4 regions of the Desulfothermus naphthae genome follow, and region 2 is predicted to be linked to each of the others. Evidence: riboswitches for the same ligand, from Rfam matches in the RefSeq annotation. Region 2 holds a riboswitch; each other region holds the start of a gene.

Region 1 (2,202 bases), on a different contig from region 2:
ATCCCAGTTATATAATCAGGTCAGTACCTGCAAATGCAAATGATGGAGTATACTGCGCATTTTTAGGACAGCATGCAGTGCATGCGGCCATGGCAGGCAAGACAAATATGGTTGTAACTAAGTTAATGGAAAAATTTGTATACCTACCACTCTCATTGGTGACCAAAAAGAGAAGAAAATTAAACGTAAATTCTCCGTATTGGAAGGCAGTACTTGCTTCCACAGGACAACCTCCTCAATTTGGATAATTTTAAGACAGAAAAGATGAATTTAAATAATAGAGAACCAGACATATTACTAGAGGTCCCGGCTCAAGTTTACTTTCTTCCAGCAATTGGTCATTTTGCAAAGGCAATTTTCACAAAACACCCTTATTTTGAAAAATGTTCTGAAGAAGTACTCTATTCCCTTGAACTGATAATCTATGAATCAGCAGCCAATGTTATTAAGCACGCATATCCAGAAGGAATTATAGGAAAATTAAAAGTAAAAATATGGATGGATCCTCAAAAAGTTATTTTAGATGTAATAGACAATGGTAAAGGATTTGATCCCAATAACTTACCTGAACCAGACCCTGCTTCCCCTGGCGAAGGTGGCATGGGAGTTTTTTTGATAAAAAAAATAGCTCAAAGGTTTTCTTACTTTTTTTCCAAAGAGGAAAATGGAAATGTCCTTCACCTTGAAATACCCCTTAAAAAAAAGGTTTAAGAATTCCCGTTATTTTTAGAAGTCTATGTATAAGTTCTTGTCCGGCTTTTCTGGTAAATTCTAAGCATAAAGTTGATTCCATTACAAAATTTACACGCCTTCTCAAAATCTATGCTCCCTTCTATAAGATTTAGGAAAAATAAGCTTTTTCACAACATTGTTTTTTTCTCACTTTTTACATCCTTTGTATTTTTCACTGAGAATTGCTGAATGATTTAAGTTTTGCTTGAAGAATTTTTTTTTATTTATTATCAACTATTTTAAATTCAACATTTACTTTTAAAAAAGTTCTTTGGGGATTTAATATGTCCTTCAGGTGCCCATGGGGGCTTAAAAGGGAATCCCGTGAAAATCGGGAACGAACCCATCGCTGTGATAGGGGGACGAAAGCTGCAAAGGCCACTGCCAAAGCACCTAGATTTTAATCTTGAACCTTAAACATAGAACTTAGAACTCTTTTACGTGCTTGGTGGGAAGGCGCAGTGAGTAGGATGATCCCTAGAGTCAGAAGACCTGCCTGAATGGATGCATATCTTGCCCTTTAAGGGTAAGATATTTTTGAACCTGGATGAAAATGGGACATCCTGGTTTGTCATAAAAAAGACAAACTGGGATTTTTTATGAAAAAATTTTATTTTCAACTTATTTTTGCATGTATTTTTTTCTTATTCACCATATTTACCTCCCTTAGTCTTGGATTTGTAAAGATCCCTATTTTTGAAGTTATTAAGATCCTTTTATCTAAGATCACTGGCATAAGATACCATGATATTTCCAGTATTCACTATTCTATTGTGTGGGAGGTTAGACTGCCCCGTATAATTTGTGCCGCTTTAGTTGGCGCAGCCCTATCTGTTTGTGGAGTTGTGTTTCAGGGCATTCTTCTGAATCCCTTAGCAGACCCATACACCCTGGGAATTTCTGCAGGCGCTGCCTTTGGAGCATCAGTTGCCTTGCTTTTTGGGTTCAACTTCTTAGGGATCTATAGTGTACCTTTTTTCGCGTTTGTCTTTGGGCTTATAACCCTTCTTGTAGTTGTGTATCTCTCTTCTACTTCCAGTGGGGGAATTTCTTCAAACAATTTGATCTTATCAGGTGTTATTGTTTCAGCAATACTTTCTGCCGGTATTAGCTTTTGTAAATACCTTGCCCAAGAGAGGGTCTCAGTTATTGTATTCTGGCTTTTAGGGAGTTTTGCATCATCTACATGGGCAAGTGCACTCTTAATTATGCTCTCTCTCGTCATATCCTTTGGGGTATTTATCTTTTATTATAGAGAACTTAATTTGCTCAGCCTTGGGGGAAAAACAGCTCTATCAATGGGTGTAGATCCAAATAAGGTGCGTATATTATTGCTTGTATTTGGTTCTCTTCTAACTGGAGTTTGCGTGTCCTTTTCAGGAATTATTGGTTTTGTGGGCTTGCTTGTTCCTCATATGATGAGATCAATAGTAGGTCCAAATCATTTAAAACTTTTGCCTATATCTCTGA
Region 2 (2,202 bases):
AAGGAAATATTTCAGTCCTACCCTAGGACTTACATGAGAAAATGTCTCGGAATCAGGATGAAAATCAGTCTTATACGGTGTATGTTTGGTTTTTAATTTAAACCAGTCATAGCGAATGCCTGCATCTATAATGAGTCGCTCTTGTAAAAATCTAAAAAATGTATCAACAAAGATTCCAACATTTTTCCGCTCATGATCTGGCTGCCAGGGGGCCTTACGAGTCCCGTCACTTCTCCAGCTTTTAGACTCTACATCAATTTCTTGATAATCCACACCTGCCGTGATGTCATGATCCAAAAAGTGGTAACGATCCTGAATCTGCGTTCCTAACCACTCTATCTCACCTTCATAACTTTTGTAATGAGGTTGTCCTTTGTATTTTTTAGTATATTCACTCTCCTCATGAGAAACATATAAGGTAAAATGAGGTTCATGTGCACCGATTTTTCCTGTAAGCGAAATATCACCACCATAACGGTCAATATCTTTTTCTGAAGGTCTTTTATCTTCATAAAATAGAGCATTTGGACACATAATATCTCTTCCCGCATACCAGTCACCTTTCACATCAATACGCCACCTATCTGAAAGTGCGGAACCAAGTCTTAAACTCCCGTATCTTTCCTTATAGGTTGTATTATCTCTTTTCTTACCATTACCCATGCGAAAGTCACTATTACGATTTTTCGTGCTTAAAGAAGCATCAAAATCAAGCCATTTTGTAATGTTGCCTCCTAAAGCAGAACTGGCGTAGTAGGTGTCAAATTTTCCTCCTCCAGCTGTAAAAGAAGTCTGTATTTTGCCCTTTGATTTTTTTGTAATAATATTTACCACTCCACCCATTGCCTCACCACCATAAAGAGCTGATGCAGGACCTTTTAAAATTTCTATTCGTTCTACATTATCCTTTAAAATTGTTGCAAGATTTGTAGCACCAGCAGGTCTACCATCAATTAAAATTAATGTATGTTTAGTGATTCCAGAAAATTCTGGCCTAAAACCTCTAATACTAATTCCTGAAAGAACCCCTGGGTAATCAATCACATCAATGCTGCTGTTTTTTTTAAGAACCCGAACAATATTTCTATCCACTGTGGTTTCTAAATCCATAGGATGGATAATATCCACAACACTTGGAACCTCTTCTTTCTTTACTTCCGAACGAGTAGCAGTTACTACTATTTCCTCCAATTTAGCAGCTTTATTTTTAGATTCCGCTAAGCAAAATTGAGATAAGCTCAAAAAAGATATTAAAACACTCAAAATCATCACTCTTTTTAATCTCTTCATCTTGAACCTCCCTTTAATTTAATTTCTTTACACCCGGGAGGTTTGTTGTTAATATAGTTAAAGCCAGCTTAAGTGCGACCTCCCGGTTGTGCTCTTTGGCTTTTGGCAGGGTGTAAGCCCCACACCCTGTCTTTTCACCTCATCTCTAAAAAAGAATATACATTATTCAGATAAATGAGCTTTTCACTAAGATTCCTGTATAGACCATAAGCCTCCTCCTTTTTTCTCAATGGATTTTAAATGAATCTAGTGGAAAACCTGTAAGGTCAACTATTTTGCCCATCATCCATTTCAAAAAAAAGAGTCCCTGAACCGCACACAGCAGTCCAGGGACTCCCGTTTTATCCCAAAGGACCTCAGCTTATAGCTTTGGGCATCCGCCAAAGCTAATGCCTATGTTACTCAGGCAGGTTTTCTGACTCTAAGGATCATCCTACTTGCCCTGTTGAATAACCTTTTTCAGGAAATTCAACAGGACTCGCCCAGTTGAATAGAATTCCCTCCTAGGAAATTCAACAGGGCGAGCCATGCCTTCCCAGGAGCACCCCTACTCCCAGTGGCTTGATGTGGCTTTCGTCCCCTTATCACAGCCGCGGGCCGGCTCCGGATTTTCACCGGATTCCCTATTAAGCCTTGCGGCGCCTGAGTAATGAGCTTACTATAATATGTCTACCTATGTGTCAACCCCCTAAACACAACTGTCCATTTTGACACTATCCTTTTTCTCTTGTGTTATTTCAACATTAATTTTAACACACTAACCAATATTCCAGTAAAAGTTGCAATCTGTCCCAGCCAGAATATAAACATCCACTTTATGGTGTCCACACGCCACTTGTGTATCTCTGTCCTTAATCTTTCTTCAGTGGCCTTAAGTTCATCTTTAGTTACAAGCTCTTTTGTTAATTCATC
Region 3 (2,202 bases), on a different contig from region 2:
CCATTTAAAAAGCGACCTCAATGCTAAATCAGATCTTAGGATAAATACATGGCTCATATGCTTAGCCCCAGCTAACACTGCCATCATCAAAATCATGATAATGTCGGAAACCTTATACTGTGCGGTAGCTCCCCGCTTAATAGTAATGTGTTGCTCAAGCATCTTGGGAAGCTTCAGTTTGTCAGCAAACAGGCCCAGCAATACCAGTCCGGCGTTGCCCGTAAGATTTTTTTCAGTGAACTTAACATGGAATCTACGCATAGAATCAGTGCCTCCTTCATACTTCCTATTTGAAACACTTTATACCATTAATTCACTATATTGTCAAGCTAAACATTATCTTATGATGCAAATTTTAGGTGGAAATAAGTTTGAGGGAGTAGTGCGTCCAAAAAGAGATTATAAGTGGATATTTTACCAAAGAAAAGTGGTATTTTATATCAAATTTTCTTAAATTTTTAATAGAGGGTAGTTTTTTGAATCTGAAAGAAGGATATAAAACATCTAAAATGATCTAATTTGTCCCTCACCGAGAATTGCTGAATTGTTAACTGAATGCTTGACAAAATAAATTATTTAAGTATAAAATTCTTTTCAGAACAATATTGAATTATTGTTCAGGTGCCGAGAGGCTTAATAGGGAATCCGGTGAGAATCCGGAACCGGCCCGCGGCTGTGATAAGGGGACGAAAGCTGCAATATACCACTCTGGTTTATATACCAGGGGAAGGTGCAGCTCGCCTTGTTGAATTGCAGAAATTTTATCCAACAAGGCGAGTCCTGTTGAATTTCCTTAAGAAAAAGGTAATTCAACAGGGCAAGTAGGATGATCCTTAGAGTCAGAAGACCTGCCTGAACAAGGAAAAAATTTTCCTTCGGCGCAAGGAAAGGATACTCCTTTAGGGATAAAAACGGGAAATCCCTGAAGTCCAGGTATTAGGATTTCAGGGATTTTTTATTTATATAAAAAGTTTCAACAAAAGGAGGAGTGGTTATGAGGACAGGTGTTATTTGTTATGTTAGAACAGACACAGAAAATCTTGATCTAGACCAAGTAAAAAAGGATCTGAAAAAAATTTTTAAAGATGCAGATTTAATAGAAATCGCCCATTCTCCAGATAGTGAAGAGGATATAACCTTTGGTTGGTGGGATATGACAAGACGGGGGATGAAAAGGATCCTCCTTAGATTTGTAGAAATTGGAAAGGATATGAAGATTAGATTTACAGGTAAAGAAATGAGACTTTGTGGATAAAATATCAAGGTGGAAAACACGGAGGAAATCACGAATGAAAAAATATCTAGTAGTTTTCATCGGAATTTTAGCCATTCTTGCTTCTCAAGATACCTCTGCATATGAAAACCAGACATCATTGGAGACCATTGTGGTAACTGCCAGCAGGTACAAAGAATCTGTAAAAGAAACACCAATGAACATCCAGGTAATTGGACCAGAAGAGATAGAAGCCTCCTCAGCAAGGGATTTAGGAGAACTCCTTTCAGAAAAGGGCATTGGTACTATTAGACAATATCCTGGAACTTCAACATCTGTTGGAATTCGTGGCTTTAGAACTGAAACCCATGGAAACGACCTCCTTGGACATGTGCTTATCCTTTTGGATGGTAGACGTGCAGGAACTGGAAATGTGGCCAAAATTTTAACAAAAAACATTGAAAAAATAGAAATAATCAGAGGTCCAGGAGCAGTTCAATATGGTTCAGCTGGTATCGGTGGAGTTATAAATGTAATCACAAAAAGGGGAATAGGAAAACCCCATGCTTTTTTGGAAGGAACATTTGGAAGCTTCAATTATCAGGACGGGACCATAGGCTCTTCTGGTAAAATAAATAAATTTGACTACTCATTTTCTTATAGCCGAGGGAAAATGGACGACTATGATACAGGAGATAACACAAAGTTCAAAAATACAGGTTATGATAAAAAAGAAAACTACTCCTTTAACATTGGTTATGAATTTTTACCTGGTAACAGGATTGGTGTAATCTATACCAAATTTGATGTGGATAGAGCAGGCAACCCTTCTTATCTCAGTCAAAATGATTTAGATGATTATTCAGATAAATCCCTTAGTTCAGCAGACTTCATCTATGAGGGCACCTTCCCTTCACTTCCTCTATTTTGGAAATTTAGATACTTTCAGGGAAAAGATAGAGATAAATGGGTAGATCCCCTTATAAGTA
Region 4 (2,202 bases), on a different contig from region 2:
CATAGTATCAAAATCTACTTTTGCATCGTCATCTTGCCATCCAAACCTAAAAAATACACCAAAAAGTTCTCCTATTTTTTGATCTGCTGAAATTCCCATTCCCTGATATTTCTCTTCTGAGTTATCCCATCCCTCGAACTCTTCTGAAGTAATATAACCTATTACCCTATAATTACCTTCACCAACAGGTGTATTTAAACTACATCCAATTTCACCACCATAGTAGTTATAAGATTTTGTATCATTCTCATCTTGTGTTTCCCATTTATCAGTTTTTGAGTCCATGGCCAGGGCCTTGAGATAAAAATTTTTATAAGAAAGTTCAACTACACCGCCTGAATCGTAGGATGGCAAATTCAATAAAGGATTGTTGACAAATACTTCATTCATAAATTGACTCAATTCATCATTGGCAAATTCATTTTCATCTAAATATCCTGTTGAATCAATGATACCAATGGTACCGGATAAGGAAATATCTTCGGTTAAATTAAATGTATGTTTATACCAAGCCTCTAATAAATAATCTCTACTTCTGCCATTGATGTCTTCTACATCGTCTTCTAGGTCATCTGCATATGAGGCCAGTATAAATGGGGATTTATCATGTAAACTATTACCTGATGCATAACTTAGAGTAACCTGAAATTCATCTATGTCAGTTGGATGAAGATTAAAGCCAATATCTGCAGCAATAGCACCTCTCCCAAGGGAATCATCATTATCTTCAGAATCATAATCAAGATACTGATATGTGCCTGCTATGGACACATCCAGAGACAGTTGTTTGGTGATGTCATAACCGTAGACATAACTTTTAAAACCAGTTAATACAGAAAACACTAATGCGACCAAAAAGATTTTTTTGTGTGTCATAAATACCTCCTCCTTTGATTTTTTGTGTTATTTGTTAAACTAAAATGTTACTATACCATGTTTATAAAAAAATCAACTAAATTTATATATAAAAATAAAAAAATCCCTGAGAATTATAATTCTCCGGGATTTCCCGTTTTTATCCCTTTCTATAAAATATTACCCCTTTTCCCGAGGGTATATTTTTTTCAGGCAGGTCTTCTGACTCTAAGGATCCTCCTACTCACCACGCCTTCCCACCAACCACCTAAGATTAAATCTTAGGGGCCTTGGCAGTGGCATATCTGTGGCTTTCGTCCCCTTATTACAGCCGCGGGCCGGTTCCGGATTTTCACCGGATTCCCTTTTAAGCCTTAAATCGGCACCTGATGGAGGGCTTTATATTTTATCTTTATTTTTTTGTCAACCTCTATAAAAATTTTGTAAATTATCTCTTGTCAGGGAACTCTTTTGTGTATAAAATTTCTTTTCATTTTACATTAAAGTAGGCCCTTTTGATGATTGTTTTACATCCATAATAAAGGTGTTTTTGTTTCAGAGATTGGGAGAAAATTTTTTTATGAAAAAGACCAGACTTAGTAGAAGAGAGTTTTTATTTGGTTTTAAACACAGATTTTCTTTGGAACCCACTCATTACACATCTATTGTTCATGGCCCTGGAAAAAAAGCTGACGAGTTTTTAAACCAGGGAAAATACCTTGATGCCAAAGAAATTTATTTAGAAATACTTAAAAATAATCCAGATAATTTAGTGGTTCGTCAAAAATTAGCCTATTGTTATTATAAGCTAGGAGATATACAAAAGGCTCTGAAGGAATTTTTAGAACTGAGGAAAAGAGGAGTAAAGAATAATTTTTTATCTCTTTATTTAGGACTTTGTTTTGCATATATGGATGATATGGAAAATGCCATTAATTCTTTAAAAAAATTTTTTGACATTACCAAACCAATTGTACAAAGGGCAATAAATCTACAAATTGCACTTTATGATTCCAACATGGCAAAAAAGGAAGACTTGATCGACTCTATTGAGCAAGCCATAAAAGAACAAAGTAAAATGGAAAGTACCTTAAATAATAAGTAGAAATATTTAAGTCACACCTTTATAAAATACATTTAAGTCAAAAAAGTTAGGAGTTAAGGAGGATAAATGAAGAGTTTATCAATTCTAAAAAAGATTGCAAAAAAGATCGCCTCATTGGATAATAGAGTTGTAGAAGTTTTTATACATTCTGATTTTCCAAAGGATCCTTTAAAGGATGATGAAGTATATTTTGTGTGTCATTTGTTAGATCCAGAAATTACACACGATTTAAACGTATTTAA

Evidence for each region. Region 2 has a riboswitch for cobalamin ahead of ACYQ1E_RS15855 (TonB-dependent receptor plug domain-containing protein). Riboswitches for the same ligand answer to the same signal wherever they lie in the genome.
Region 1: linked by a shared signal. The riboswitch ahead of ACYQ1E_RS00185 (FecCD family ABC transporter permease) and the one ahead of ACYQ1E_RS15855 (TonB-dependent receptor plug domain-containing protein) in region 2 are both predicted to bind cobalamin.
Region 3: linked by a shared signal. The riboswitch ahead of ACYQ1E_RS05085 (hypothetical protein) and the one ahead of ACYQ1E_RS15855 (TonB-dependent receptor plug domain-containing protein) in region 2 are both predicted to bind cobalamin.
Region 4: linked by a shared signal. The riboswitch ahead of ACYQ1E_RS03420 (carbohydrate porin) and the one ahead of ACYQ1E_RS15855 (TonB-dependent receptor plug domain-containing protein) in region 2 are both predicted to bind cobalamin.

Annotation. Positions count from the first base shown of each region.
Region 1 covers NZ_BAAHYQ010000001.1:38,548-40,749, reverse strand. Annotated here, with positions in the region: gene ACYQ1E_RS00195 (ATP-dependent 6-phosphofructokinase) at 1-248, shown strand, start outside; gene ACYQ1E_RS00190 (ATP-binding protein) at 241-711, shown strand; cobalamin riboswitch at 1,010-1,246, shown strand; gene ACYQ1E_RS00185 (FecCD family ABC transporter permease) at 1,332-2,202, shown strand, end outside.
Region 2 covers NZ_BAAHYQ010000003.1:838,546-840,747, forward strand. Annotated here, with positions in the region: gene ACYQ1E_RS15855 (TonB-dependent receptor plug domain-containing protein) at 1-1,290, opposite strand, end outside; cobalamin riboswitch at 1,679-1,951, opposite strand; gene ACYQ1E_RS15860 (hypothetical protein) at 2,023-2,202, opposite strand, start outside.
Region 3 covers NZ_BAAHYQ010000001.1:1,064,033-1,066,234, forward strand. Annotated here, with positions in the region: gene ACYQ1E_RS05080 (IS1380 family transposase) at 1-261, opposite strand, end outside; cobalamin riboswitch at 603-870, shown strand; gene ACYQ1E_RS05085 (hypothetical protein) at 995-1,255, shown strand; gene ACYQ1E_RS05090 (TonB-dependent receptor plug domain-containing protein) at 1,290-2,202, shown strand, end outside.
Region 4 covers NZ_BAAHYQ010000001.1:712,673-714,874, reverse strand. Annotated here, with positions in the region: gene ACYQ1E_RS03420 (carbohydrate porin) at 1-876, opposite strand, end outside; cobalamin riboswitch at 1,051-1,260, opposite strand; gene ACYQ1E_RS03415 (tetratricopeptide repeat protein) at 1,436-1,960, shown strand; gene ACYQ1E_RS03410 (hypothetical protein) at 2,027-2,202, shown strand, end outside.